Regions from separate parts of the Pseudomonas sp. H3_E07 genome, predicted to be linked through region 3. Evidence: riboswitches for the same ligand, from Rfam matches in the RefSeq annotation. Region 3 holds a riboswitch; each other region holds the start of a gene.

The links. Region 3 has a riboswitch for cobalamin ahead of cobO (cob(I)yrinic acid a,c-diamide adenosyltransferase). Riboswitches for the same ligand answer to the same signal wherever they lie in the genome.
Positions count from the first base shown of each region.
Region 1: it holds a riboswitch for cobalamin, as region 3 does, so the genes downstream of both, AB4O08_RS00825 (CbtB domain-containing protein) here and cobO (cob(I)yrinic acid a,c-diamide adenosyltransferase) in region 3, are expected to answer to the same signal.
Region 2: it holds a riboswitch for cobalamin, as region 3 does, so the genes downstream of both, AB4O08_RS21825 (ABC transporter substrate-binding protein) here and cobO (cob(I)yrinic acid a,c-diamide adenosyltransferase) in region 3, are expected to answer to the same signal.

Region 1 covers NZ_CP162795.1:185,067-194,967, reverse strand. Annotated here, with positions in the region: gene AB4O08_RS00850 (fatty acid cis/trans isomerase) at 1-662, shown strand, start outside; gene nfuA (Fe-S biogenesis protein NfuA) at 1,182-1,766, shown strand; gene cobM (precorrin-4 C(11)-methyltransferase) at 1,832-2,578, opposite strand; gene AB4O08_RS00835 (cobalamin biosynthesis protein) at 2,648-3,040, opposite strand; gene AB4O08_RS00830 (CbtA family protein) at 3,037-3,741, opposite strand; gene AB4O08_RS00825 (CbtB domain-containing protein) at 3,753-3,941, opposite strand; cobalamin riboswitch at 4,038-4,242, opposite strand; cobalamin riboswitch at 4,721-4,920, shown strand; gene cobW (cobalamin biosynthesis protein CobW) at 5,014-6,081, shown strand; gene cobN (cobaltochelatase subunit CobN) at 6,085-9,846, shown strand.
Region 2 covers NZ_CP162795.1:4,747,997-4,757,897, forward strand. Annotated here, with positions in the region: gene AB4O08_RS21780 (DUF1852 domain-containing protein) at 1-50, opposite strand, end outside; gene AB4O08_RS21785 (hypothetical protein) at 349-582, shown strand; gene AB4O08_RS21790 (nucleotidyltransferase family protein) at 651-1,220, shown strand; gene tspO (tryptophan-rich sensory protein TspO) at 1,351-1,791, shown strand; gene AB4O08_RS21800 (alpha/beta hydrolase fold domain-containing protein) at 1,791-2,717, shown strand; gene AB4O08_RS21805 (hypothetical protein) at 2,768-2,992, shown strand; gene AB4O08_RS21810 (GNAT family N-acetyltransferase) at 2,989-3,486, shown strand; gene AB4O08_RS21815 (ABC transporter ATP-binding protein) at 3,508-4,272, opposite strand; gene AB4O08_RS21820 (FecCD family ABC transporter permease) at 4,269-5,273, opposite strand; gene AB4O08_RS21825 (ABC transporter substrate-binding protein) at 5,270-6,280, opposite strand; cobalamin riboswitch at 6,385-6,579, opposite strand; gene AB4O08_RS21830 (DNA/RNA non-specific endonuclease) at 6,616-7,542, opposite strand; gene AB4O08_RS21835 (M4 family metallopeptidase) at 7,671-8,735, shown strand; gene AB4O08_RS21840 (protealysin inhibitor emfourin) at 8,750-9,055, shown strand; gene AB4O08_RS21845 (aldehyde dehydrogenase family protein) at 9,116-9,901, opposite strand, start outside.
Region 3 covers NZ_CP162795.1:4,460,249-4,470,149, reverse strand. Annotated here, with positions in the region: gene cbiB (adenosylcobinamide-phosphate synthase CbiB) at 1-510, opposite strand, end outside; gene bluB (5,6-dimethylbenzimidazole synthase) at 507-1,157, opposite strand; gene AB4O08_RS20520 (cobyrinate a,c-diamide synthase) at 1,154-2,485, opposite strand; gene cobO (cob(I)yrinic acid a,c-diamide adenosyltransferase) at 2,482-3,093, opposite strand; cobalamin riboswitch at 3,173-3,423, opposite strand; gene AB4O08_RS20510 (C40 family peptidase) at 3,521-4,060, opposite strand; gene AB4O08_RS20505 (C40 family peptidase) at 4,205-4,834, opposite strand; gene hda (DnaA regulatory inactivator Hda) at 5,048-5,752, opposite strand; gene AB4O08_RS20495 (DegT/DnrJ/EryC1/StrS family aminotransferase) at 5,900-7,135, shown strand; gene AB4O08_RS20490 (ATP-grasp domain-containing protein) at 7,132-8,277, shown strand; gene AB4O08_RS20485 (class I SAM-dependent methyltransferase) at 8,274-9,065, shown strand; gene AB4O08_RS20480 (glycosyltransferase) at 9,068-9,901, shown strand, end outside.

The DNA.
Region 1 (9,901 bases), 1.9 Mb from region 3:
GCAAGCTCAAGCTATGGCTGGACTATGAAGCCATTGATGACGATAAACCCACTGGCCTGCACCTGAATGAAAACGATCCGAAGCGCGACTTTGCCAACCAGTTGCTCACGCGTTATGGCGATTTGAATGCGAGCCCGGATCCGATCAACCGCTGCACGGGCGCCTATTGCTCGCGTGACGGCGTGGACCCAGCCATTCAGGATGCGGAGCAGGCGCTGAGCCGCCTGACTTCACGCCCGGCCGCCGGGCTCAAGGTCATCGACCAACTGCCTGAAGCGACGATGCTGCGTGTCGAGACCGCCAGCGGTAAGCGTGTGCTCTACAGCATGCTGCGCAATCGTGCCCACAGTAACGTGGCGTTTCTGCTGGGTGAGGCTTATCGCTATCAGCCGGGCTTGGACACGGTGACGATTTATCCTGGCGTGCTGAGCAGCTATCCGAACTTTATGTTCAATATCCCTGCCCAGGAAGTGCCGGAGTTTGTGGCTGAAATGGAGCGGGCCAAGGATGCCAAGCGTTTCGAGAAGATTGTGGACCGCTGGGGTGTGCGGCGCAGTCATCCGTTGTTTTGGCAGTACTTCCATGATGTGTCGCAGTACATTCGGGAGACTACGCCGGTGGAAGAGGGGGTGTTGGATATGAATCGGTATCAGAACTTGTGAGATCTTTTCGGAGTACATATCCGTTGCTGCGGTAACGGCTGATATTGGTTCCGCCCTTACGGCGCCTTAGATAAAAAGCCAGAGCAAGCGCGACTCGCTTCGCATCGTGGATACGCTTTTCGTCCTCTGTAGGAGCCGGCTTGCCGGCGAAAAACGTGAGAACGCCGCGTTTTGTCTGGTTACCCGCGTCATCGTTAACCACCATCGCAGGCAAGCCAGCTCCTACAGGGACTGCGTTTGCCCTTGCCTTTGCTCTACACCACTCAGGCCGCCGTGCTCTTGCGGTCCCCCAAACCCCTGTCGGATTACGGGCACACCGAGTATTGGGGCAAGAGCCTTTTGGTTGCTTTTGGACTCTTTTCAAAAGTGACCCGCCGTAAGAGCGGAACCCATAGCAGCCATCACCCAAATAACGGATATGTACACCCCCCCAAAAAACCTATCCCGACAAAAACACTAGGACTTTGTACCTGCGTAATATTTTGGCGTAAACTGCTGGCAAGCCTGTGAGGAGTTTCCATGACTGCCATAACCATTACCGACGCCGCCCACGATTACCTGGCTGACCTGCTGTCCAAGCAGAACACCCCGGGTATCGGCATCCGCGTCTTCATCACCCAACCCGGCACCCAATACGCCGAGACTTGCATTGCCTACTGCAAGCCTGGGGAAGAGAAACCTGAAGACACCGCCCTGGGGCTGAAAAGCTTCACCGCGTACATCGATGCCTTCAGCGAAGCCTTCCTCGACGACGCCGTGGTCGACTACGCCACCGACCGCATGGGCGGCCAGTTGACCATCAAGGCGCCAAACGCCAAGGTGCCGAACGTCAACGCCGACAGCCCGGTGAACGAGCGCATCAATTACTACCTGCAGACCGAGATCAACCCAGGCCTGGCCAGCCACGGCGGCCAGGTCAGCCTGATCGACGTGGTCGAAGACGGCATTGCGGTGTTGAAATTCGGCGGCGGCTGCCAAGGCTGTGGCCAGGCGGACGTGACCCTGCGTGAAGGCATCGAGCGCACCTTGCTGGAGCGGATTCCAGAGCTCAAGGGCGTGCGTGACGTGACCGACCACACGCAGAAAGAAAACGCCTACTACTGAATAAGGCGTTCACTGCGAGCAGAAAAAACGGCGCCCCGTGAGCGCCGTTTTTTTATGCCTGGGTTTCAGGGGCGGTAAAGGTGAGCATGGCCCGCGCGATACAGCGACGACTCACTGAAGCTGTCACTTGCCAACACCCGGCCCACCACAATCAATGCCGTGCGCCGAAAGCCTTTGGCCGCCACCTTCTCGGTAATGTCACTCAACGTGCCCATCGCCCAATCCTGATCCGGCCAGGTTGCCCGGTGCACCACGGCAATCGGGCAATCCGCGCCGTAGTGCGGCAGCAGCTCAGCGACGATCTTCTCCAGGTGATTGACCCCCAGGTGAATCGCCATGGTGGTGCCATGCCGGGCCAGGCTGTCGAAATCCTCGCCGGCGGGCATGCGGGTTTTGTCGGCATAGCGGGTCAGGATCACGCTTTGGGCGATATCGGGCAGGGTCAGCTCGGTTTCCAGCAGGGCTGCGCAGGCGGCCACGGCGGTGACGCCGGGAATGATCTGGAAGGGAATGCCCAGCTCCCGCAGATGGCGGATCTGTTCGCCAATGGCGCCATACAGGCTCGGGTCACCGGAATGGACGCGGGCCACGTCCTGGCCGTTGTCGTGGGCGGTTTTGATCAGGTCAATGATCTGTTCCAGGTGCAATTCGGCGCTGTTGACCACCGTTAGCGCCGAATGGCCGTCCAATACCGCCGCCGGAACCAATGAGCCGGCATAGATGATTACCGGGCAACTGCGGATCAGCCGCTGGCCTTTGACGGTGATCAATTCCGGGTCGCCGGGGCCTGCGCCGATGAAGTAGACGGTCATGGTGGTTCCTGTCGAAAAACGGGCGAGCATGAATGTTGCTCATGATCGGGGGCGGCAATTATCGGGATTTTAGCCGGCGCAGGCTAATGCAAAGGTGGCTTGGGCGGTTTTTTTGCGAGTGATCAACAGGCGGGCAGGGCTGCCTGCAAGGTGCTCGGCGAGTGCCAGCGCGGCGCTTTCGGCGATGCCATAACAGCCGGTGTGGGCAAAAGCGATGTCGGATTTGTGGCTCAGGCGGTGTTCAAACGCCGCCAGTTGCTCGGCGCTGAAACACTGCAGTGGCAGGTTCAGCCTCTGGGCCAGAGCCAGTAACCCCGGTTCATTCTGTTTGCGATCGATACTGGCCAGCGCGCTAATGCGGTGACGCTCGATACCGCCCTCGGCGAGGGCCGAATCGAACAGCGCCAGCAAGGTGTGAAGATCGCAACCCTGCTGGAAACCCAGGCCGATCACCAGGGTCATGCCGAGTATTGGTCGTCACGGTTGCGGCGGAACAGCCACGCGCTGATCAGGCCCAGTGCGAGCCAGAAAGCGACGTTGGTCAACTGTGAAGCGATCTTGAATTGTGCTTCCAGGGCTTGCGGTGCCAGCATCGAATGCACTTCGGGCTGTGGCGCGCCGATCACGTGGGGGACGGCGAGGATCGCCACGCCCAGCACTTTCAACAGCCAGTTACGACCAAATACGATCAAAGCGATGCCGGCAGCCGTAGAAGCCGCAGTGCCGATCCACCAGGTCTGGCGCAGCGCCAGGTCCGCGGCGGCGGTGCCCGGCAGCTCAGGCGGCAGGCCCATCGTCGGTGCCAGCACGAAGGTTGCGTAACCGGCCAAGCCCCACAGCAGGCCTTGGGCGGTGCGGGTTGGCGCGCGCAGTGTGTAGAGACCGGCCAGCATCAGCGCAAAACCGACCGCGACCACCAGATTACCGCCTGTGGTGGAGAGCACGCGCTGCCAGCCGTCTTCCGGCTCCCAGGCTTCGGCATCGTGGGTGTGGGCGGCAGCGCCTTCGGTGTGTTCGTGGGCCACTTCGGTGGCGGCCGGGGCCTTTTCAAAGGTTTCCGCCTGCAGAATCAGCGGGGCGACCCAGAAGCTTTGCAGCAAGGTCAGCAACAGGGCGGCCAGCAGGCCGGTGAAACCTGCAGTTTGCGCGATACGCTTGATCATGTCGGCAGGTCTCAGTGGCACGGGAACGCAGCGCTGTGGCGGGTATCGTGGGCAGCGTTGTGCACGGCCTCGATGTGCGAGAAACCGGCAAAGTACACCAGGCACGCACCAAGGATCGACGCGCCGATGGCGGCGGTCAGGCGTTGGCTCAGGGTGGCGGTGCTGCTGGCGGAGTGCGAGGTGCTGCTGACGATCGACATGGCGCGTCCCTTTCAGGTGTCTGGGTGAAACGAGCGCATGGAAACCCCGCGAGCCAGGCACGCAGGGTTTGAACAGCGCCCGCCCACCGCGGGTTTGTTATCTGAATTTTTCGGGCCGGTCTCCGGGCTTGCGAGGGGCAATGTGCCTAATAAGCATCGCCTTCCCATGCCGTCGAGGCACAGTGGATCTGACGCTTCACTCGCTTACCGTTGCGGGGGCAGCACCGGACTGGTCATATCGCTATGACGCACCGGTTTCCCGTTTCACCCTGTGAAGGGCACCCGAAACAAGATGTGTAGGAGAGCATGGGGGTGGGAGGGGAGTCAATTGGGGTGTGTACATATCCCTTGTTGCGATGATGGCTGAAATGGGTTCCGCTCCTACAGCGAACCGCCTTTGCTCTACACCACTCAAGCCGGCTGTCAGGCCGCTGTGCTTTTGCTTTTGATCTTGATCTTGATCCTAAGCGCCCCGTCAAACACGCTGGCCGGAATTCGACAGGGATTTGGGGGGTAAACCGGCAGGGATGCCGGTTTAGCCGCCCCGCGCCATGGATGGCGCGTGGCGGTGGCCCCCCAAATCCCTGTCGGATTACGGGCACACCGAGCGTGAGCGAGGTGCCGAGTGTTGGGGCAAGAGCCCTTTGGTTACTTTGGGGCTCTTTTCCAAAGTGACCCGCCGTAAGGGCGGAACCCATAGCAGCCATCACCGCAGAAACGGATATGTACACTAACCCAACCAATCCAACCCCATCATTGACCATCCCCCAAGCACTGCGTAGCCTTACACCCTTCGAGGTTCTTCGGCCCAGGCCGAAGCTAAGAAGGGAACGCGGTCCAAGCCGCGGCTGCCCCCGCAACTGTAAAGGGTTCAGCTGACTGCCACGCCACTGCCGACAAGGCGGGAAGGCGCAGCCAGCGCCGGTCGCAAGACCCGCAAGCCCCAAGCCAGGAGACCTGCCTCGCAACCGATTTTCTACTTCAACCGGGCGGGGTGATCCGGTGACGAAATCCGCTGCTGCGCGCCGTCGCAGGGCCTATCGTCCCGTATGCCCGCCCCCAAGGGCATCCGATGAAAACACTGGCCAAACTCCCCGTCACCATCGTCACCGGCTTCCTCGGCTCGGGCAAGACTACCTTGCTGCGCCACATGCTCGACAACGCCCAGGGCCGTCGCATCGCCGTGATCGTCAACGAATTCGGCGAACTGGGCATCGACGGTGAAATCCTCAAGCAGTGCTCCATCGGCTGCACCGAAGAAGAAGCCAACGGCCGCGTCTACGAGTTGGCCAATGGCTGCCTGTGCTGCACCGTGCAGGAAGAGTTCTTTCCAGTGATGCGCGAGTTGGTGGCCCGTCGCGGCGACCTCGACCATATCCTCATCGAAACCTCCGGCCTGGCCCTGCCAAAACCGTTGGTACAAGCCTTTCAGTGGCCGGAAATCCGCAGCGCCTGCACCGTCGACGCTGTGATCACCGTGGTCGACAGTCCGGCCGTGGCCGCCGGCACCTTCGCCGCTTTCCCGGACCAGGTGGATGCCCAGCGCAAGCTCGACCCGAACCTGGACCACGAGTCGCCGCTGCATGAGCTGTTCGCCGACCAACTGGCCAGCGCCGACCTGGTGATCCTCAACAAGAGCGACCTGATCAGCCCTGAAGACCTGGCCCGTGTGCGCCTGGAAGTCGCGGAAGAACTGCCGCCCGCGGTGAAGATCATTGAAGCCAGCAGCGGTCGTTTGCCGTTGGACGTGCTGATCGGCCTGGGTGCCGGCTCCGAAGAGCATATCGACGGTCGCCACAGTCATCACGACCATCACCATGACGGTGAAGACGATCATGACCATGATCACGACGCCTTCGACTCCATCTCCATCGACCTGCCGCAGGCCGATGAAGCGCTGCTGCTCGACGCCCTGACCCAGTTGGTGGTGCAACACGGCATCCTGCGCGTCAAAGGCTTCGCTGCGATTCCGAACAAGCCGATGCGCCTGCTGATCCAAGGGGTGGGTACGCGTTTCGACAAGCACTTCGACCGTGCCTGGGGCCCGGACGAAGCACGCATCACACGCTTGGTGCTGATCGGTCAGGACCTCGACGCGGCGGGCCTTGAAGCGCAACTGCGCGCAGCCCTCAGCGTTTAACCCATGCACCTGCTCAGGACCCAGCCCGGTGGTTTCGTCTCGGACGACAATATTGCCGACCTCGGACAAACCCCCGCTGATCTGGTGATCCTGTGCAGCGGCGATTCCAGCCTGGCGCTGCTGGCCGAAGCGGCCCAGCAGTTGCCGGACGATTACCCCAGCTTTCGCTTGGCCAACCCGATGCAGGTGCAGAACCATGCCTCGGTCGACCTGTATGTCGATGAGGTGCTGCGCCACGCCAAGGTCATCCTGATTTCCCTGCATGGTGGCATCGGTTATTGGCGTTACGGCATTGAGCGTCTGGTGGAATTGGCCGAGCGTGGCGTTCAACTGATTCTGGTGCCGGGGGATGATCGCCCGGACCCTGAGCTCAGCGGACTAAGTACCGTCGGCGCCGAAGAGCGTGATCGCCTCTGGCACTTCCTGCGCCAGGGCGGCCTGGGCAATGCCCTGGATTTCTATCGCTGCCTGGCCAGCACTTACCTGGGCCGTGATTACGCCTGGGCCGAGCCGCAAACCTTGCCGCGCACGGCGATTTATCACCCGCACCGTGCCAGCGCCCGGCTGAATGATTGGCAGGCCGACTGGAATGCCGAGTGGCCGGTGGCGGCGGTGTTGTTCTATCGCTCGCATTTGCAGGCAGCCAATACCGGTTTTATCGATGTGTTCTGCCAGCGCTTGCAGGCGGCGGGTCTCAACCCGTTGCCGATGGCGGTGGCCAGTTTGAAAGAACCCGGCTGCCTGGCGGTGGTCGAGGACCTGCTGGACGAGGTCGGCGCGGCGGTGATTCTCAACACCACCGGCTTCGCCCAGTCCAGCCCGGAAGCGCCGCACTTGCGGCCGTTTCGCCGCAATATCCCGGTGATCCAGGCGATCTGCGCCCAGGACAACCAGCCCGGCTGGGAAGCGAGCGACCAAGGTCTTGGCCCCCGCGACCTGGCGATGCACATTGCCTTGCCGGAGCTGGACGGGCGGATCATCAGCCGGCCGATCAGCTTCAAGGACCTGGCCTGGCGCAGTGAGCGCAGCCAGTCGGATGTGGTGTGCTACCGCGCCGCGCCGGAGCGCATGGATTTTGTTGCTGAGCTGGCGCGGCGCTGGGTCGAGTTGGCGCGAGTGCCGAATGGCGACAAGCGCATCGCGCTGATCCTCGCCAATTACCCGACCCGCGATGGTCGTATCGGCAATGGTGTCGGCCTGGATACGCCGGCGGCGGCGTTGAATATCCTGCGTGCCCTGCAGGCCGAAGGCTACCCGGTGCCGGATGCACTGCCGGAAAGCGGCACGGCACTGATCCACGCTTTGCTCGGCGGCGTTACCAATGACCTCGACAGCCTCGACCTGCGCCCCTGCCACCAAAGCCTGGGCCTGGAGGACTACGAGGCGATGTTCAGCCGCTTGCCCGCGGCCAATCGCCAGGCGGTGCTGGAGCGCTGGGGCACGCCTCATCACGACCCGATGTTCCGCGATGGCCGCATGATGGTCGCCGGCCTGCGCCTGGGCCTGACGTTCGTCGGTATTCAGCCGGCGCGGGGTTATCAGGTGGACGCCAGCGCCGTTTACCACGACCCGGACCTGGTGCCGCCCCACGGTTACCTGGCGTTCTACTTCTGGTTGCGCCACACCTACGGTGCCCACGGCGTGATCCATGTAGGCAAACATGGCAACCTTGAATGGTTGCCGGGCAAGGGCGTCGGCTTGTCGGAAAACTGCTGGCCCGATGCGCTGCTGGGGCCGCTGCCGAATATCTACCCGTTTATCGTCAACGATCCGGGCGAGGGCGCCCAGGCCAAGCGACGCACCCAGGCGGTGATCATCGATCACTTGATGCCGCCCCTGACCCGTGCCGAAACCTACGGCCCCCTGCGTAACCTTGAGCTGCTGGCGGACGAGTACTACGAAGCGCAACTGCTGGATCCGCGTCGCGCCCTGGAGTTGCAGAAAGACATCCTCAAGCTGGTGCGCGAAACCCGCATCGACCAGGAACTTGAGCTGGAGAGCGACGCCGACGCCGCCGTCTGGCTGCCGCGCCTGGACACGTACCTGTGCGACTTGAAAGAGTCGCAGATCCGCGATGGCCTGCACATCTTTGGCGAGTCGCCGGCAGGTCGCCTGCGTATCGATACTTTGCTGGCCTTGCTGCGCATCCCGCGTGGCGATGGCCGTGGTCCGCAATCGAGTCTGCTGCGTGTGTTGGCCAAGGCCTTTGACTTGGGCTTTGATCCGCTGGATTGCGCTTTGGCCGAGCCCTGGACCGGGCGCCGTCCCCAGGTCTTGCAGAAGATCGATGCGCAGTTGTGGCGCACCGCCGGCGATACCCGCGAGCGCCTGGAGCTGTATGCCGCGCGGCTGATCGAACAGGCGCTGGAGGGGCCGCTTGAACAGCTGGAAGAGCCCGGTTGGGAGGATGTGAAGGCCGTTATCGAAAGCCTGCGCATCGTGGTGGCGCCGCGTCTGGACGCTTGTGGCCCGGCGGAAATGTGTGGCTTGCTGGATGCCCTCAGTGGCCGTTTTGTGCCTGCCGGCCCAAGTGGCGCGCCGAGCCGCGGACGTTTGGATGTGCTGCCGACGGGTCGCAATTTTTTCACCGTCGACGTGCGCAACCTGCCCACTACCACGGCCTGGCGCATCGGCTTTCAATCCGCCAACCTGATTCTCGAGCGACATTTGCAAGACCACGGCGACCACCTGCGCCAACTCGGCCTGTCGGTATGGGGCACTGCCACCATGCGCACCGGCGGCGACGACATCGCCCAGGCCATGGCGCTGATGGGCGTGCGCCCGGTGTGGGCGACCGGCAGCCAACGGGTGGATGATTTTGAAATACTGCCGATCAGCCTGCTGGACCGCCCGCGTGTCGACGTGACCCTGCGTGTGTCCGGGTTCTTCCGCGATGCCTTCGCCAACCTGATCCGCCTGTTCGACGCCGCGGTGCAGGCAGTGGCGGCGCTGGATGAACCGGACGATATGAACCCGCTGGCCGCCAAGGTGCGCAGCGAGCGTGAGGCGTTGCTCACGTCTGGCCTGGACGCAGAAGCTGCGGCGAAACAAGCCGGTTGGCGCATTTTCGGCGCCAAGCCGGGCGCCTATGGTGCGGGCGTGCAGGGCGCGGTCGACGGTCGCCTGTGGCAAAGCCGTGAGGACTTGGCCGAGGTTTACCTCAACTGGGGCGGCTACGCCTATGGAGGTTCCGATGAAGGCGCCGCCGCCCGTGCGCAATTCGCTCAGCGCTTGAGCCAGGTGCAGGCGGTGCTGCAGAACCAGGACAATCGTGAGCACGACCTGCTGGATTCCAACGACTACTACCAATTCCAGGGCGGCATGCTCGCTGCCGTGGAAACCCTCAGCGGTGACAAGGCCGCCAGCTATCATGGTGACCACAGCCAACCGGACCTGCCGAAGATCCGCACTCTGAAGGAAGAGCTGAACCGGGTGATCCGTTCCCGCGCCGCCAACCCCAAGTGGATCGAAGGCGTGAAGCGCCATGGCTATAAAGGTGCATTCGAGATGGCGGCGACCGTGGACAACCTGTTCGCCTTCGACGCCACCACGGCACTGATTGACGATCACCAATACGCACTGTTGGCCGACGCCTACCTGCTCGACCCCGACACCCGCGCCTTTGTGCAACAGCACAACCCCGATGCACTGCGCGACATGACCGAGCGCATGCTCGAAGCCCAGCAGCGGGGCATGTGGCAGGAGCCGGGGGCGTATCGCGAAGCGTTGGAAAACCTGTTGCTGGATATAGAAGAGGACGGCTAAAGGCGGGCTCGTTGTGGTGAGCAGGCTTGTGTCGCAGAATTTGAAGAGGGATCGC
Region 2 (9,901 bases), 290 kb from region 3:
TGTTCGTCGAAACGAATGCTCTTGACCGTAAATGCAAACTCTTTGTTCATTGTGATACCACACCCTTTTTGTCGCGATAGAACCTGAAGGTATTGAGTGTTCAGGTACTTATTCAGCGGTCTATAACTTGTCTTTAAGTAAGGTGTATTTTAGGCAGGGCTATAACGTGAGTGAAACTGAATTGATTTCACTGAACCTTTAGCCCTCCTCATGATGGTGCATGTCCGTTGAAGACGTCGTTGCCGGTGCCAGCATCAAAACCAGCCCCTTTCTGTGCAAACCGGTCTACCATGCCTCCCCGGCAGTGGTTCCACGCGCTACCGATCTCTCTCTTGCAAGGTATCGCCCATGTCCATCGACCAGATTTCCCTCCCTAAAGGCGTAGGCCCGCACGCCAGCAAACTCCTCGACGCCATCACCGGCGCTGCCACCCACGAAGCACTCAACCGCGCCGGTGGCAAGGCCGAAGGTTTTGTTCTCGGGCTGGAATCCACCAAGGCGATCAAAAGCCAGGTCGCCGAGTCGCTGTATGTGGCCTACGACGACGCGGCGAGTCACCGGGCAACTGAATTGAACGGCTAGGTGCTAGTCCTGTCATGAGGGTGCGCTAGAGTGGGTGCCTGACGCTGGCCCGATAGAAAGGAATGCCCATGACATTGACTGTCGACGATTTGCTCAACCTGGCCATGGCCAACCCCATCAACGCCGAAATCACCGCGCGCCTGCCTGACCTCGGGGTGGACCAGTGCTTTCTCACAGCGGGCTGCCTGTTCCAGGCGGTGTGGAATCATCAGTCGAACCTGCCTGCTGCCCAGGGCATCAAGGACTACGACGTTTTCTACTTTGATACGGACCTGTCCTACGAGGCTGAGGACGCGGTGATCCGTGCGGCCGAGGTGTTGTTTCAGGACCTGGGCGTGAATGTGGAAGTCAAAAATCAGGCACGGGTTCATCTCTGGTACGGCGAGCGATTTGGTCGGCCTTATCCGCAGTTGCACACGGCCAAACAGGGCATCGACCGGTATCTGGTCGCGGGCACCTGCATCGGCCTGGAGATTGCGACGGGCGAGGTGTACGCGCCCTATGGGCTGGAGGATGTGGAGCAGGGGGTACTGCGCATCAACCCGGTGCATCCGGAGCCTGAGTTGTTTATGCAGAAGGCCCGCAGTTATAAGGCGCGCTGGCCTGGGTTAAGGATTGTGGAGCCTGCCTGGCTTTAGCGAGGCTGCGAAAGCGCTAGGCCAGGCGATAAAGTGGCCCGGCATTGCCAGTTCCCACCTGTTGATCCGCAGTGAACTTTTACCTGCATACAACACGTCAAAGCTTGAAATGCCCAGCCAAGGACCGCTCATGACTTTCTTCATTTTCCTGCTCGCCTGCGCCGCCGCTGCCAGTACCGGCATGCTCTTTAAACCCGGTGCCTGGTACGAATCCCTGGTCAAACCCAGCTTCACCCCGCCCAATTGGCTGTTCCCGGTGGCGTGGACGCTCATCTACCTGCTGCTGGCCTGGGCCGGTTATCGCCTGAGCCTGATGCCTGGCAGCCAAACCGTGTTGGCGCTGTGGGCGGCGCAGATTGCGTTGAACACCTTGTGGACGCCGGTGTTCTTCGGTGCTCATCGCCTCCTGGCCGGGATGGTGATTCTGGCGGTGCTGTGGCTGACCGTCGCGGCGATGGTGGTGTTGGCGGTGCAGTTGGACCTGATCACCGGCTTGATCCTGTTCCCGTACCTGGCGTGGCTGTGCGTGGCGGCGGCGCTGAACTTCTCGATCCTGCGGAACAATCGCTGATGGCTTATCAACCCTGGCCCGCCAGTGAGACAGAACGGGTCGAGATGCGCCGCTTCAATCAAAAGCTCGCCTGGTTGCCGCGCTTCAAGATCCGTAATCGGGTCACGCCGCGTTTGATCCAGGCGCTGTTGCGGGTCAGTCAAAAGATCAAGAAAGCCCCTCTGGCTGAAACCCACTGCGCCGACTCAGTGCCCGTGCGCATCCTGCGCCCAAGGGGCAAGCCCAAAGGCGTGGTGCTGGATATCCACGGCGGCGGCTGGGTGATCGGCAACGCGCAGATGGATGACGACCTCAACCTGGGCCTGGTCAATGCCTGCGACGTGGCAGTGGTGTCGGTGGATTATCGGCTGGCGATCGACACACCGATCGAGGGCCTGATGGACGACTGCCTGGCGGCGGCGCGTTGGCTGCTCACCACCGAGGAATTTGCCGACCTGCCGGTGATCGTCGTCGGCGAATCGGCCGGTGGTCATTTGGCCGCGGCGACCTTACTGGCGTTGAAGCAATGGCCGGCGTTGCTCCAGCGGGTGAGCGGCGCGATGTTGTATTACGGCGTTTATGACCTGGCCGGCACACCCAGTGTGCGCATGGCAGGGCCGGACACCTTATTGCTGGACGGGCCGGGCATGGTCGAGGCGCTGCGCATGCTCACGCCGGGGTTGAGCGATGACATGCGTCGGCAGCCGCCGTTGTCACCGTTGTATGGCGACTTTGAAGGCCTGCCCCCGGCGTTGATGTTTGTGGGTGAACTGGACCCGTTGAAGGATGACACGCTGTTGATCGCTGAACGGTGGCCGGGGGCAGAAGCGCATTTGTTGCCGGAGGCGGCGCATGGCTTTATTCATTTTCCGGTGGCAATGGGGGCGAGTGTGCTTGCCTATAGTCGCCAGTGGATAAGGCATCGTGTGAATGGGCCTGGAACTTAAAAGTTGATCGGTTGGTCAGGTTGTTCATCTTCCATAACAAGGGTTCCCCTATGCGCGAATACACCCTCAACTACCTGTTCAACGACGAACCGCGGACCCACGTGTTCGCACTCCAGCAACCCCAACTGCCGGTGCATGAAGCGGCGTTGCACTTGCTGCAGTTGCATTTCGGCGATGCGGAAAATGGTTTGATCCTGCCGCCTGCGGATGCGACGCCGGATGAAATTCTGCAGCAGGCACAGGTGATGGGGATTACGCAGATCGAGGTTGCATGAGCCCAAGGCCGAGTATTCAGGCAGTCACAGCGGCGGATATCCCTGAGGTCATGAGGTTCGTGCTGCGCGCCCGCGCCGAGCTTTTCCCCACGCTCAGCGCGACGGGAGTGCCGGCGGACCTGGCGCATTTCGAGGCGACCTACCTGCAGGGCGATGGGCATTTTCTTGTTGCTCGCGATGAGGGCCAGATCGTCGCTGGCATCGGCTATCTGCCCTATGACGGGCGTTTCCCGCAGTTGAATTACCAGGGCCGCAAGACCGTGGAGGTGGTGCGCCTGTTTGTGCTGCCGGCGTTTCGCCGCTGTGGTCTGGCGGGCGAGTTGTACCGTGCGCTGGAGGTGCAAGCTAAAGAGGATCGGGTCGCGGTGATGTACCTGCACACCCATCCGTTTTTACCGGGGGCGATTGATTTTTGGCTTCGACAGGGGTTCGAGGTAGTGGATGTGGACGCGGACCTGGTGTGGCGCACGACGCATATGCAGCGCGCCCTCTAACACAACAGTTGAATGCCCTGATCAGTTCGGGCGCAAGCGCAGTATCTGCGCCCCATCGAACGGGTCCGTCAGGTAGTGCGCCTGCACCCCAAACGTCTCCTGCAAACGCTGCGGCGTCAGGACCTCCAGTGGTTTACCCAGCGCCACCAACCGCCCGTGATCCAGCACCGCCAGCCGATCACAGGTCAACGCTTGATTCAGATCATGCAGGGCAATCAAGGTGGTGACGGGCAACCCTTGCACGCCCTGCAAAATGCCGAGCTGATGCTGGATATCCAGGTGATTGGTCGGCTCATCCAGCAACAGGATCTGCGGCCGCTGCGCCAACGCACGGGCGATGTGCACGCGTTGGCGTTCACCGCCCGAGAGGCTGCGCCAGGCGCGATGGCTCAAGTGGGTGGCGTCGACGTCACGCAAGGCCTGATTGACGATGGCGTCGTCTTCGCCGGACCACGGGCTCAGCGCTGACAACCATGGAGTGCGGCCCAGCGCCACCGCGTCGAACACGCGGATGGCGTCGTCGGTGTCGGCCTGCTGTTCCACCACCGCCAGCTGCTGCGCGATGGCGCGGCGCGACAGCTTGCCCAGGCGTTGGCCGCCCAGTAAGACTTCGCCGGACGCCGGCGTGCGCAGCCCGGCGAGCAGCTTGAGCAAGGTGGATTTGCCGGAGCCGTTCGGCCCGACGATGCCGAGGGTTTCGCCCGGCTGCACGTCCAGATGGATATCGCGCAGCAACTGCGCTTCACGCACCTTGAAGCCCAACCCTCTGCAGCTCAGTACTGTCATCGCGCATTCCTCCGGCCAATGAGGATCAGCGCAAACACCGGCGCGCCGACCAGCGCCGTGACCACGCCGACCGGAATCACCTGGCCTTTGATCAAGGTGCGCGACAGTACATCGGCTGCAATCAAGAACAACGCGCCGCCCAACGCACTGGCCGGCAGCAAGCGCGAGTGCCCGGTGCCGAGCAGCAGGCGCACGGCGTGGGGGATTACCAATCCGACAAAGCCGATGGAGCCAACAATCGACACCATCACCGCCGTCACCAGGGCCGCGCAGCCCACCAGCACAAATTGCACCCGGCGCACCGGAATGCCGAGGGACGCTGCCGAGTCGCTGCCGAAGGTAAACGCATCCAACGCACGGCGGTGCCACAGGCACACCGCCAAGCCTGCGACGGCCACCGGCACCGCTAACCACACCGAGGGCCAGCGCACACCACTGAGGTTGCCGAGCAGCCAGAACAGGATGCCGCGCGCCTGTTCGGAACTGGCGGATTTGGTGATCAGGAAGGCGGTGAGCGCATTGAACAACTGCGAGCCGGCAATGCCCGCCAGAATGATCTGGCCGGTGCCGCTGGCCGAACCGCTGGCGCGCGCCAGCAGGATCACCAACGCAAACGCCGCCATGGCGCCAACAAACGCGCCCGCCGACAACGAAATCAACCCGCCGCCCACGCCGATCAACGCCACCAGCACCGCGCCAGTCGAAGCGCCGGCACTGATGCCCAGCAGGTAGGGATCGGCCAGTGGGTTGCGCAACAGCGATTGCAGGATCACCCCGCACGTCGCCAGCCCGGCGCCACACGCAGCGGCGACCAGGGCGCGGGTGAGGCGGTAGTTCCACACCACGCCTTCGTCGATGGGGTCAAGCACGTAGCTGGCCGCCCACAGTTTGTTGGCGAGCACCTGGAGCACGACTTGCGGTGAGATGGCGGTTTCGCCGATCGCCACCCCCGCGAGTAGGGCGGCTAATAGCAGGGCCAGGGCGAGTAGGGTGCGCGTCATTTGGGCAGGTCGTAGCCGTCGATGGCCGTGGCCAGTTGCTCAAGCCCGTCGAACGTGCGGATGCTGGCCTGCAGCGCCAGGGCATCGAGGATGATGATGCGGTTGTTTTTCACCGCGTCCATGTTGCGAGTCACGGGATCGCTGCGCAGGAAGGCCAGTTTCTTTTCATGGTCGTCGGCGGGGTAGCGGCGGCGGTCCATGCGTGCGATCACCAGAAAGGTCGGGTTGGCCTTGGCGAGGGTTTCCCAGCCGACGGCGGGCCATTCTTCAACGGATTGCACCACGTTGTGCAGACCGAGGGTTTCCAGCATGAACTCTGGAATGCCCTTGTGGCCGGCCACGTAAGGATCGCTGGCCATCTCGGAACTGGAGAACCACACCAAGGCACTGGCTTGCTTGAGGCCTTTGCTTTGCACGGTGGCAACAGATTTGGCCAAGCGTACCTTGAGGTCGTCGTTCAACTGTTGGCCGCGCGCCTGTACGTCGAAGATCTCGGCGAGTTGGCCGATGCTTTTATAGATCGTTTCGATACGGAACGGCTCCAGCCGTGTGCCGTCGGCGCCTACCAGGTTGTCCTTGCCTTCGCAGTCGGAGGGCAGCAGGTAAGTGGGGATCTTCAGTTCATGGAATTGCTCGCGGGTGCCGACCACGCCCTGGGGCCCGACCACCCACTCCAGCTCGGCGGCCACCAGCTGCGGGCGCTTGGCGATCACGGCTTCAAAGCTCGGCTCATTGTTGGCTAGCCGCTCGATGCTGTCGTTCTGCACCTTGTACTGCGGCAGTACGCTGTTGAACCACAGTGAGGTGCCGACCACTTTGTCCCCCACGCCCAATGCGTAGAGCATCTCTGTGGCCGCCTGGCCGATGGTCACGCTGCGGGCGGGGGCTTGCTGGAAGGTCAGGCGACTGCCGCAGTTTTCCACGGTCAGCGGGTAGTGGGTGGGCGCGGCTTGGGCGAGGGCACAGAAGCCCAGGCCGGTGAGCAGGGCGGTAACGCGTGGCAGCATGGGGCAATCTCCGAATGAACCGTACGTGCCATTCGGAAATACACCCTTAAGCGCTGCACTAGAAAAACAGGCAAGAATGTCCTTCCCGGACACCCCGCCGGTTGGTAATTGAGCTTGGGCCGGCAGGTCTCCTGACTGATGCGTCGTCGCCAGGCTCCGGCCTTCCCGGACAAGGTCCAGTGGCATCAGGGAGCAGGCTCAGCACCTACAGTTGCGGGGGCAGTTCCGATTGGCGAGGGTGTACCGCGCTTCGGATTCCCTATTAGTCCCGTTTGGGAACCGGCGCGGTATGGTAGTTGATTAGGGCGGGGCGATATAGCCCGAGGCACGCTCGGTCAGAGACGAATGTCTTCAGGCCCCTGTATCAGCGCTTCAATCCGCGTGCCGGTGGCGCGTTCTTCGTTGCTGAAGCCGTCGTAGTCGGCCAGGTTGGCAAAACGCAGGCCGGTGAGGCGTTCTATCTGGATTACGCTGCGCTGGTAGGTCCTGAGCTGGCCGAACACCAGGTCGAGCTGGCCCAGCTCGCGGCTCTGGTCGATCATGTAGGCGCTGGCCGAAGGCTTGCCGTCATCGCTGAGGTAGGCGACCACTTTCCAGAACGCCTTGGGGATCTGGACGCCCCGGTACACCCGGTCGTCGTCGGCGAACACCGGGCCGGTGAACACGGTGGCTCGGGCTTTCCAGCGCTGGGTGTTGTCGAGGATGTAGTCTTCGAGCTCCAGCCAGGTTTTCTGGTTGAACCCGCTCATCTGCGGTGAACAGTTGGTGAAATGGAAGGTGTCGAAGTTGGCGGTTTGCGCCGCGTCGCCCCAGTTGGGGTCTTGTCGGCGCACCAGGTGGCCGCGATCCAGGCCGTTGCTGGCATACAGTGCTTCGCCCACCTGCGCATCAATGGGCAGGCGTCCGTCGTAGGCCCAGGTGTCGTTGCTGCGAATGATGTCCACATGCTGCCCGCCATCGATGTTGACGCCCACATACAGCGCGAGCCGCTTCGAGCGTGACATCGTTATCGAGAAGTGCGTGTAGTCCAGGCGCTTCTGGACATCGCCGGCCAAGGTCTCTTCAACCGTAGGCCAGGGCACCCCGAAGCTGCCGAGAAAGTCCTCAGCGTAGCCGCGTCGGTCCTTCAAGTCGTTGGCCGAGGTGACGCGGGGCGTCGCGGCTCGTGCCTCCAGCAATGTGGGGCTCGGTGCGATCAATGGGCGCAGGTCAGCGAGCCTGGGGCGGTATGAAAGGTCGATTTTGGCTTTACGTGCGGGCATCGGTCAGTCCTCCTTGGATAAACACGACTGCAACATAGGTTAATGACAATTGATGACACGCGATAACCCCTGGAGGCTATCCTGAATCGATGACCCGGACGTTGTTACCTGCCAAATGGAGCCAGCCAATGTGTGTTCGCCAGCCGAATCGTAATCCGATTTTCTGCCTGATCCCGCCCTATATGCTCGACCAGATCGCGCGCAACGGGGACAAAGCGCAACGGGAGGTCGCGTTGCGCACCCGCGCCAAGGACACAACGTTCCGCTCGCTACGGATGGTCGCCGTGCCTGCCAAAGGGCCGGCGCATATGGCCCTGGCCATGGGGGCCGATAAACGCCGCTCGATCTACAGCGCCGAGGGCGCCGACAGCCTGCCGGGCACGCTGGTGCGTGGCGAGGGGCAGCCCGCCAGTGGTGATGCGGCGGTGGACGAGGCCTATGATGGCTTGGGCGCCACCTTCGATTTTTTCGACGAGGTCTTCGATCGCAACTCCATCGACGATGCCGGGATGGCGCTGGACGCCACTGTGCACTTTGGCCAGAACTACAACAATGCGTTCTGGAACTCGACCCAGATGGTGTTCGGGGATGGAGACGGGCAGTTGTTCAACCGCTTTACGGTGGCCCTCGACGTGATTGGCCATGAGTTGGCCCACGGCGTCACCGAGGACGAGGCCAAACTGATGTATTTCAACCAGTCCGGGGCGTTGAATGAATCGCTGTCGGACGTGTTCGGTTCGCTGATCAAGCAGTATGCGTTGAAGCAACGTGCGGAAGACGCCGATTGGTTGATCGGCAAAGGGCTGTTCACCCAAAAGATCAAAGGCACCGCCCTGCGCTCGATGAAAGCCCCCGGCACGGCGTTTGACGACAAACTGCTGGGCAAGGACCCCCAGCCCGGGCACATGGATGATTTTGTGCAGACCTACGAGGACAATGGCGGGGTGCATATCAACTCCGGCATTCCCAACCATGCGTTCTACCAGGTGGCGACCATACTGGGCGGGTTCGCCTGGGAGCGCGCCGGGCGCATCTGGTATGACGCGCTGCGTGATGCGCGGCTGCGGCCCAACTCGGGTTTCCTGCGCTTTGCGCGCATTACTTACGATATTGCAGGCCGACTCTACGGCGCTAACAAGGACGAACAGAAAGCGGTCAAGGACGGTTGGAAGGCGGTCGGCATTGCTGTCTGACGAGAGGAACGGCCATGCAAATTTCAATCAAGGAAAACGGCGGGCCCGGTTTTTTTCCGGGCCTGGCCAAGCCACAGACGGTGGAACTGGACACGCTGCCGGAGCAGGAACAACAGGAGCTGCGGCAGCTTGTCGAGGCTTGCGACTTCTTTCAACTGCCGCCCAGCAATGCGCCTGCCCCCGGTAATCCGGGCCAAGTGCATTACACCGTGACGGTAAAGGACGACGAGCGCGAGCACACCGTTTGCGTGCTCGCGCCGGTGAAGTCGCAGGCGCTGGATGGGCTGGTGCAGTGCGTGCGACGGCATATTCGCTGTTGAGGCCGCTTTAGGTCTAGCGGGACGGTTCGACAGGCCCCCTTGCCACCGATGTCGCTTGATTTACTTGCGATCCAGCCACACCGTCTGGGCGTTGCAGAATTCCCGCACGCCGAAGTGCGATAGCTCGCGTCCGAAACCACTCTTTTTCACGCCACCAAATGCCACCCGAGGGTCGGAGACGCTGAAGGCGTTGATGAAGATGCCGCCGGTTTCCAGCTGATTGGCGATGTCCCGTGCCTTCGCGGAGTCGGTGGTGAAGATGCTGGCCGTGAGGCCAAACTCGCTGTCATTCGCCAGGGCCACCGCATGGTCGGCATCACGGGCGGTGATGATCGAGGCGACTGGGCCGAACAGTTCCTGTTTGAACGAGGTCATCTGGTCGGTGACGTCTGCCAGCACGGTCGGTTCGTAGTAGTTGCCGGCGCCGGGCACTTTGTGGCCGCCCAGCAGCAGGGTGGCGCCTTCTTCCAAGGTCGCCTGGACCTGGCCGTGCAGCTCGTCGCGCAGGTCGAAGCGTGCCATCGGGCCGATGTAGGTGGCGGCTGACGTCGGGTCGCCCATCACCAGAGCGCGGCTGGCTTCCAGGAATTTGACGGTGAAAGCCTCCACCACACCTTCTTCGATGATCAGGCGCTTGGCGGCGGCGCAGACTTGGCCGCTGTTCTGGAAACGACCGATCAGCGCCGCTTGCACCGCGGCGTCGAGGTCGGCGTCGTTGAGTACGATGAACGGGTCGGACCCGCCCAGTTCCAGCACGCACTTTTTCAGCGCGGCGCCGGCCTGAGAGCCGATGGCGATGCCTGCACGTACGCTGCCGGTCAGGGTGACGGCGGCGATGCGCGGATC
Region 3 (9,901 bases):
GTTGCTCAGGCGATAAAGCACCACGCCCGGCACCCCCGCGAGCACAAACCAGAACAGCGCGGCGAAGACCGCATCGCTGCCGTTCTCCAGCACCGACTCAGTGGCCGCGCGGGCGACTTCGGTGCTGTCCAGTTCACTGGTCTGACGGCTTACGAGGTAGCTCACGCGCTGGCGCGCTTCGTCCAGGTCATCGCTGCGCAAGGCCTGGGCCACCGGGATCACATGCTCGCCAAGGCTGCGCATGCCAAGCGCGCAGTACAACGCCAGGATCTCCAATACCCAGCCGATGTACGGCGCCCAGGATAAAGCCGTAGCCAGCAGAGTCAGCGGCACCACGGCGATAACCCACGCGGTCACGCCATGACTGCGCCAGCCGCGACCACCGGTATTGAAACGTTGCTCGATACGCCCGGCGAAATTGCCGAACGCCACCAGCGGATGCCAGCGTCTGGGTTCGCCCAGCAGCGCATCCAGCGCGACTGCAGCGACACACAGCAAGGCCACACTCATTGATTCACTCCCCACCCATTCTCATACAACATGTCACTCAGCGGCCGAGGCTCGGTCCAGCCTTCGAGTTGCAACATCGGGGCCGGGTAGAACTCGGCCACCGGCCCCAGGCACAGCACGGCCAAAGGTTTCGCGCCGGGTGGCAAACCCAGCAGATCAGCCAGGGCCTGGGGCTCGAACAGCGAGACCCAGCCCATGCCCAGCCCTTCGACACGGGCCGCCAGCCAAAGATTCTGAATAGCACAGGACAGTGACGCCATGTCCATTTCAGGCAACGTGCGCCGCCCAAAAATGTGCCGCTCACGGTCATCCATCAACGCCGCCACCAGCACTTCGGCGCAGTCGTGAATGCCTTCGACCTTGAGCTTCATGAACTCATCGGAGCGTTCACCCAGGGCTTCGGCGGTGCGTATGCGTTCTTCTTCCACCAGTTGTTGAATCTGCCCACGCAACGGACGGTCGCTGATGCGGATAAAACGCCAGGGCTGCATCAGGCCGACACTGGGTGCCTGGTGCGCGGCCTGGAGCAGACGATGGAGCAATTCCGGGGCGACAGTGCCGCCGCTGAAGTGGCGCATGTCGCGACGTTCAGCGATGGCGCGGTAGACCGCCTGGCGGTCGGCCTCGGGGAAGGCGTTGTCGGTCATGGCCTCATCGCCGGCAAGCCGGCGCCTACAGGATCGGGCGCGAACAATGCGGCCACCGCCTGGGGATTCGAGGGGAAGTAAAAGTGTACGTAGGAAGCCGTCATCCGCCCCTGCCGATAAACCGCCTCGGCACCGCGTCCGCCATTGGGGCTAAGGCCACGGGCAATCGGCTGCCATTCGGTGGTGGTCAGGGAGTGGTGATAGGTATGGCCGCGCAGCGTGCCTTCGGGCAATTCGACATTTTGCAGCGCCAAGGCCGCGAGTTTCTTCTGCATCACCGCATCGCCTTGCAGCAGGCCCACCAGTTCGGCGCGAACACCCTCGACATCGGTCAGCGAGTCCAGCAGGTAGAGCATGCCGCCGCATTCGGCGAGCAGCGGTTTGCCGGCGGCATGATGAGCGCGGATGGCGTCAAGCATCGAGGTGTTTTCCGCCAGCGCCTGGTGGTGCAATTCCGGATAACCACCGGGCAGATAGAGGCTGTCGACATCAGGCAATTCGCGATCATGGATCGGCGAGAAAAACTCCAGTTCAGCGCCCATTGCCCGCAGCAGGTCGAGGCTGGCGCCATAGGTAAACGCGAAGGCTTCGTCGCGGGCCACGGCGATGCGCACACCGTTGAGCAATGGCGGGGTTTCGATCACTTCCGGTGCGGCAAAGGTCACTGGCGGCGGCAAAGCCACTTCGCAACTGCTGCCCAGCGCTTGGGCGGCTGCATCGAGACGCACATCGAGGTCGTTCAGTTCGCTCGCCTGTACCAGGCCTAAGTGACGGCTAGGCAGTTCGATACCGGTCTCGCGGGATAACGCGCCGTACCAGCGCAGGCCTTCGGTGAGGCTGCCTTCGAGCAATTGTGCGTGACGCAAGGTGCCAACGCGATTGGCCAGCACTCCGGCAAACGGCAGATCCGGCTGATAACGTGCCAGGCCCAGGGCCAACGCGCCGAAGGTCTGGGCCATCGCCGTACCGTCAATCACGCCCAAGACAGGCACGCCGAAGTGTCGCGCCAGGTCGGCGCTGGACGGTGTGCCGTCGAACAGGCCCATCACGCCTTCGATCAGGATCAGGTCCGCCTCCCCCGCCGCTTCCCATAGCAAGCGACGACTTTCCTGCTCGCCCACCATCCACATGTCCAATTGATACACCGGCGCACCGCTGGCGCGTTCGTGGATCATCGGATCGAGGAAGTCCGGGCCGCATTTGAACACGCGTACCCTGCGCCCCAGGTTGCGGTGCAATCGGGCAAGCGCGGCGGTGACGGTGGTTTTGCCCTGGCCGGACGCCGGTGCGGCAATCAAGACGGCCGGGCAATGACGGGGCTGATTCAAAGTTCGACGCCCTTCTGTGCCTTGATACCGGCTTGGAATGCGTGTTTGAGCATGCCCATTTCGGTGACGGTGTCGCCCATTTCGATCAGTTCAGGCTTGGCACCGCGGCCGGTGACCACCACGTGTTGCATCGGCGGGCGGGCTTGCAGGTCGCTGAGCACCTGGTCCAGGTCGAGATAGCCGTGCTTGAGAGCGATGTTCAGTTCGTCGAGTACGACAAGACCGATAGACGGGTCCTGCAGCAACTCGCGGGAAACCGCCCAGGCGGCTTCTGCGGCGGCGATGTCACGCTGGCGGTCCTGGGTTTCCCAGGTGAAGCCTTCGCCCATGACATGAAAGCGCACTTGCTCGGGGAAACGGCGGAAGAACAATTCCTCACCGGTACTGTTGCGCCCCTTGATGAACTGCACCACACCGCACTGCATGCCGTGCCCCATGGCTCGGGCCAGCATGCCGAACGCGGAGCTGCTCTTGCCTTTGCCGTTGCCGGTCAGCACTAGCAACAGGCCGCACTCGTTCGGGGAGTTGGCGATGCGTTCATCGATCACGGCTTTTTTGCGCAGCATGCGCGCCAGGTGGCGTTCGTCGCGGTCGGGGGAATCGGTCATGGCAGCTCTCCGTTGGGGCTGGACAAAAACGGCGGGCAGGAAAAAGAAAAAACAGACAGCCAAGCATCGCCCACCGTGATGCTGTTGGATGTTGCAGGCCGGTCTCCGGGCTCATGAGTGGCGCGCGTCTTATAGAAGCGCAGACCGACGCTGCGCCTTCCCATATCGCGAGCGATACAGTGGCAAAAGGCAGCGTCTTGACTCATTTACCGTTGCGGGGGCAGCGCCGGGATCGCGGCGTCACTGTGTACAAGTGCGCTCACTCACCGGCTTCCCTGTTTCACTCCGTCGACCCATGGGTCACAGAGCACCTGGAACAAGCGGCGAAGGGTAGTAGTTTGAGGGGCGAGCTGCAAGCTTCAAGCTGATCGCCGCAAGCAGGCATCGCACCGCTTGCAGCTTCACGCGTGAAACCTGCCGCTGCTTTCTAAGGATTACGCGCCAGATTGCCTGGCAACACGCGCTTGGCGCTCAGGTAGGCATTCTGCCAATACGCCTTGGACAAGGTGTCCAACTTCACCGTACCACCGGTTTGCGGTGCATGCACAAAACGGCCTTCACCGACGTAGATCCCGGCGTGGCTGACCTGTGAACCGCCGCCCGTGGCAAAGAACAACAGGTCGCCCGTCTGCAGATTCTGCTCGCTGACATCTTGCGCACGCATCACGATCAATTCGCGAGTGGTACGCGGCAGGGAGATGCCGGCAGCGTCGCGGAAGACAAAACCGATCAGGCCACTGCAATCAAACCCGGAGTCCGGTGTGTTGCCGCCCCACCGATAAGGCGTGCCGACCAGGCCCAGGGCACGGAAGAGGACGTCTTCGGCCGCAGGCGAGAAATTCTGGCTGGAATAGTTGAACACCGGCTTGGGCTTCACCGCTACGGGAGCGGGCGGCGGTGGACGACTTGCGCAGGCGCTGAGCAGCGCGGCGCAAAGAATGAGGATCAGGCGGGCCGAGGTCGACATGGGCAGAACAATCCTGGTCTGGATGCGGCTTTCGCTGCCGAACGCTGAAAACCAGAACGCGCAAGCAAAGCTCGCGCGAACGGATTACAACAATGTCCAGGGATTCTAGCGCTTACACGTCAAACTTCAAGTATCACTTTAAGTTTACTTGCTAGCGGTAACTGTCGTCGGGGCCATGGCGAGTGCGCGCTTGGCTTCGATGAAGGTTTTGCTCCAGTAGCTGTCGCCCAGGTTGTCGACTCGAACACCGCCACTGCGACGGCTGCTGGAGTGGATAAACTGGTTGTCGCCCAAGTAGATACCGGCATGACTCACACGACCACGCCCTGCCGTACTGAAGAAAAGCAGATCACCGGGCTTGAGGTTGTTGCGCGCGACCAACGGTGCATCCACGTTGATCATTTCACGGGTGGAGCGTGGCAGGTTCATGCCCGCTTCTTCACGAAACAGATAGCCGATGAAACCGCTGCAGTCGAAACCGGCTTCAGAAGTGCCGCCGAAACGGTAACGGGTACCGATCAGGGACATGCCGCGTTCGAGGATGCTGTCGGCCAGAACGGGAAGCTGGTAAGGCTTGCTACCGGAGAAGTTGGTCAGCTCTTTTTCAGTTGCCAGCTCTTCTTCATAAACAGAAGCAGACTGTGCAGCAACGAATTTTGCCTGATTTTGAACATGTGGTTTTTGCTGTTCTGCCACCTGTTGAGGGTGGGAGGCGCAACCAAACAACAGGGTAACGAGTGCGAGGGGCACGAGGGGTGCGAAGCGATTTAGCATGGGCACGACCGTGGCTGATATGTAAAGAAGACGAGACTATGCCCTCTATCACATCGATTTGCAAATTCAATCGTGATCTATGTGACTTCTTGTTTGGACCATGACATCTAAGCCCTTAACACCCCGTACCTGCCTTTTGCGTAGCCACATCGGCTCAAGCGCAGGTTTTCTGGCGCCTGGAATTTGCCGAACGCGGCAAAAACAAAGGGCTGTCTACCAGCCGAGGGTTTCTTTCAAGAAGGGAATGGTCAGCTTGCGCTGGGCCTGCAAGGAGGCCTGATCGAGCTGTTCGAGCAAATCGAACAATGCGCTCATGCTGCGTGTACCGCGAGTGAGAATAAAATGCCCCACTTCATCGGTGAGGTGCAGGCCACGACGGGAAGCACGCAGTTGCAAGGCACGCAATTTGTCTTCGTCGGAGAGCGGGCGCATCTGGAAGATCAGCGCCAAGGTCATCCGCGACTTGAGGTCGGCCAGCTTGATCGGCAATTCCCGTGGCGAGGTAGACGCGGCAATCAGCAGGCGCCGACCACTGTCACGCAAACGGTTGAACAAGTGAAAGAGCGCCTCTTCCCATTCCGCCTTGCCGGCGATCGCTTGCAGATCGTCCAGGCACACCAGCTCGTACTGCTCAAGATGGTCGAAAATGCCGATACCGCGATCCATCAACTCAGCCAGGGGCAGGTAAACCGCCGGCTCGCCCATTTGCTCGAAACGCAGGCACGCGGCCTGCAACAGGTGGGTACGCCCTACGCCGTGCTTGCCCCACAAATAGATCAGGCTTTCGGTCCACCCGGCGTCGGCTTCGCAGAGCCGCTCGACATAGCCGAGTGCAGCGGCATTGGCGCCTGGGTAGTAGTTGATAAAGGTGGCGTCGTCACGCAGACGCACACCCAAGGGCAGCTGAATCGGTTTCATGCTGACTGAACGGCTCCAAACGAACCGTTAGTGGCCTCTGTGTAAAGTTTGCAAAGTTTATACCCGTGACGCCGGGCGCACAATGCAACAGACCCCAAGCAAAATCAAAGGTTTGCGTTAACTTGTTGGTTTTATGCAAATTGTTCGATGCCGCAGAACCGCGAACCCACCAAGCCGACCCTTTACCAAATTGGTATGTTTCCTGCTTCGCCTCGTCATATTGCCAAGAACGACATTTCATTGACGGTTGTGCGTACCATGAAAAACATCATCAAGCTGCTCGTTCCGGAAATGCCCAAAGTCGAGCAGATTCTTGCGTACTGGAAGCAAATCGATGAAAACCGCTGGTACACCAACTTCGGCCCGCTGGTCAATGAGCTAGAGGGCCGGCTATCGCGCTCTTTCAGTCGCGAGCCCGCGCAAGTCCATGTTGTGTCTATGGCGAATGGTACGTGTGCGCTGCAAATTGCATTGGAAGCCCTGAAGCTTCGCAAGAGCGGCCGCGTATTGGTACCCGGATTGACGTTCGTTGCCACGGCTACCGCAATCATCCGGGCCGGACTCACGCCGCTTATCAGCGACGTCGATCCTGACAATTGGTTGCTGACCCCCGCCATAGCACGCGCAGTGCTGGCCGAAGTGCCCTTCGATGCAGTGATGCCGGTGTCCACGTACGGTTGCGCTCAAGATGTCGCTGGCTGGGATCTTTTTAGTGCCGAAACCGGAATTCCGGTGGTCGTCGATGCCGCAGGCGCCTGGGGTAACCAGCAGATTGGACTGACGACCAAAGTCGCCTTCAGCCTGCACGCCACCAAATCCCTAGGGGGAGGTGAAGGTGGTTTCGTGGCTTCGCGCCACCACGCCTACGCCCAAAGCATGCGAGCATTAAGTAACTTCGGCATCGATGCACAGAGTGGAGGCCTGGTCTTCGAGGCCGGCGAGAACGGCAAGATGAGCGAATACCACGCCGCCGTCGCACTGGCCGCGATGGACAATTGGCCAACTGTCGCAGAAGCACGACGCAATTTGCATCAACGCTACGTAGAACGCCTAAATGAAAAAATCCCTGCACTGAAACTCCAGTCCAAGCCCGTCGATGGCGTGTACAGCCTGATGCCCGTAATGCTGCCCGCGGGGTTACGCGGTGTAGATATTCAGTTGCGCCTGCTGGGCAAAGACATCGAAACCCGGCGCTGGTACTGCCCTCCGCTGCATGGCCACCCCGCTTTCCAAGCCTATACGGCTGGCCCGCTGCCAGTGGTTGACCAATTAGCGGAGCGTTTGCTGGGATTGCCGTTTCATCTTTCACTCAGCGATCAATGCGTGGATAGAGTCATAGAATGCCTGGCCGAATTGCTCGCTGAACAACTGGCTGCGCGATGACGATGACACCCGCTGAAAAGCCTTTGGTGATCATATTCACCGGGGCCAACGAGCGCGCGGTCGGCGCTTTTTGTCGCTCCCTTCAGCGCGACCGCATCGACTTCGTCTTAATCACACGCAACACTCAAGATGCGCTATATCGCACACGCCTTCGCCGCTACCTGTTTGCACAACGCACTCAGGATGCCCTTGATGAAAATGAATTCAAGCGCCTACTGCTCGACATCAAGGCCAGCCACCCCACACGCCCGCTGACCATCGCCCCGAGCGCCGAGTCGATAAACCGTCTGCTGATGGGCATGCAAGACTGGTTATCCCTGGAAGGCATCCAGGGTATATCTGTCAGCCCGGCTATTTACCATCTGTTTTCCGATAAGGAAAAACTCTTGGCGGCGGCAAAAGTCGTCGGCCTGAAAATACCCGCGCAAATCGAGCAATTGTCTGAAGGCCAGTTGCCCTTTGTGCTCAAGCCCAGGGTCGAAAGCGGCCCCCATGGCCAGCGCCTTTACCCGCTGCTGGTGCGTAGTGCTGCCGAGTATGCTGAACATGCACGCCACTACGATGCCGCACGCTACCTCATTCAACGCTATATAGACGGACAAAGTTTTTACTATCTCTATTTCCGCAACGACGCGGGTGTCGTCGCGCTCTATCAACGCAACATCGCCCAGCAGGCGGCAGGCAAATCGATGGTTGCCGCCGAGCTGGTGCGCTGCCCCGATACAAATACCGACCAGCGCCTGCGGGCATTGCTTGAACAGCATCACTATTGCGGCTTCATCATGTTTGAGGTGATGGAAAGCGCCGGCCAACACTTCATCATCGAGGCAAACCCACGCCTTTGGGGGCCGATGCAACTGGCGCTTGAAAATGGCTTCCGCGCCAGCTGGTTGGTGCAAGATCGGCACCAGACGCCGCAAATGGCCGCGCAACAGCGTTTTCTAGGCGTCTGGCAACGGGACAAGTACCTCTGGCTCGGCGGCTTTGTCGGACAGCCACGCAGTGACATGCGCTTTTTCGCCGGCGCTCGCAGCTGGCTGCTCAAGGCCTGCTGTTGGCTGCCGCGCTATGACATCTGGTTCGCCACTGACAGCCTGAGGCTGTTCTTCTTCGAATTCCTTCGTTCAGGCAAACGCCAATGACCAAAGAACAACTACTGGCGCTGTATATGCACTCCGGGAAACACGCCTGTTACCAACCGCTGCCTGCTTTCGTGACAGAACGACTAGGCTTTGACGTACCGGTGAACCCGCGTTGGCGTGCCGACCACGGCCGCCTGGAATACCTGGAAGCGCACTTCGACTTCAGCGGCCAACGGCTGCTGGATGTCGGCGCCAATACCGGACTATTCAGCACCACCCTCGCTCATACTTACCCCAGCAGCCACTGCGTTGCCTGGGAGCTGGACGAGACCAGCGCCAACTTTATTCGCGCCTTGAGCGTCGAGTTCGATTTGAACAACGTCGAGGTCGTACAGCAAGCCCTCGACTACGCAGTCGCGCAGGCGATGCCGGGGCATTTCGATACGTTGTTGTTGTTCAACGTATTACATCATGCAGGAGTCGATTTCGATGCCGCGCTTGTGCCCGACAAACATGCCCTGCAAGGTTATATCCAGGGTTTTCTGAAGGCGCTTCGCCCGTCAGCCGACTGCCTCCTCTACCAGATGGGTTTCAATTGGGGTGGCGACACCGCGCAACCCGTGGCGGGTCGCAATGTACTGGCCGAAAAACTCGCTTACGTCGATGCAGCACTGAGAGGCACCGGCTGGGAGATCGAACACATCGGGTTGGTATTGGACCCGCACACACGGAAAATCGAGCTGTTCGATAGCCCCGGCGCCCTCGCTCAAGCTGAAACCTGTGATCGCCTCGGCCGTGAAGGCGGCCTCAGCGAGTTCTACCTTCGCCCCCTGTTCAAGTTGGTGTGAGCATGACCAATACCCTCCCGACCAGCCGCTTACCGCTGGTCAGCATTGCGATACCTGCCTATAACCCGCGGTTCTTCGAGGCCGCGCTGAGTAGCGCACTGAACCAGAGCTACGCGAATCTGGAGATAGTGATCACAGACGATTGTCGTGACGACGGCATCCGCCTGATCACCGAGCGTCTTGCTGCACAGACCGCAGTGCCGGTGCGCTACCTGCACAACGAACAGCAGTTGGGTGGCCAGCTCAACCTCAGTCGCTGCCTGGAAGAATCCCGGGGCGAATACATCAAGTTTCTCAATGACGACGATCTGTTGCTGCCCAATTGCGTCGAGCGCCTTGCCGCCGTGCTTGAGGCACGTAACGATATCTCGCTGGTCACTTCACGGCGCCGACTGATTGGAACCGAAGACGAGCCACTGCCTGACATCCTCCAGACGTGTGAAGTATTCGACAAAGACGCCTGCCTGCAGGGTGCAGACCTCATTTCGCTACTGTGCGACTGGCCTGTCAATTTCATTGGCGAACCTAGCACAGTGATGTTTCGTCGCGCCCAACTGATCGACAAAGCGCCACATATCTGCGCTTTGGGCGGCGTCGTTATTCGTGCCATTAACGACTTGGCCATGTTTGTGAACCTGCTGCAACACGGCCATCTCGCTTTCATACAGGAGCCCCTGTCACTCTTTCGCCGGCATGCCGAGCAACGCCAGAACCAGCCAGATATGCAGGATCTGTTCGATCAGGGCCTCGCCAATTTCACCCGCCAGATCCACGCACTGGGGCTCTACAACCCGCAGCCTTCATCGCAGGTGCGACGTGCCCCCTTGTCAGCCCCT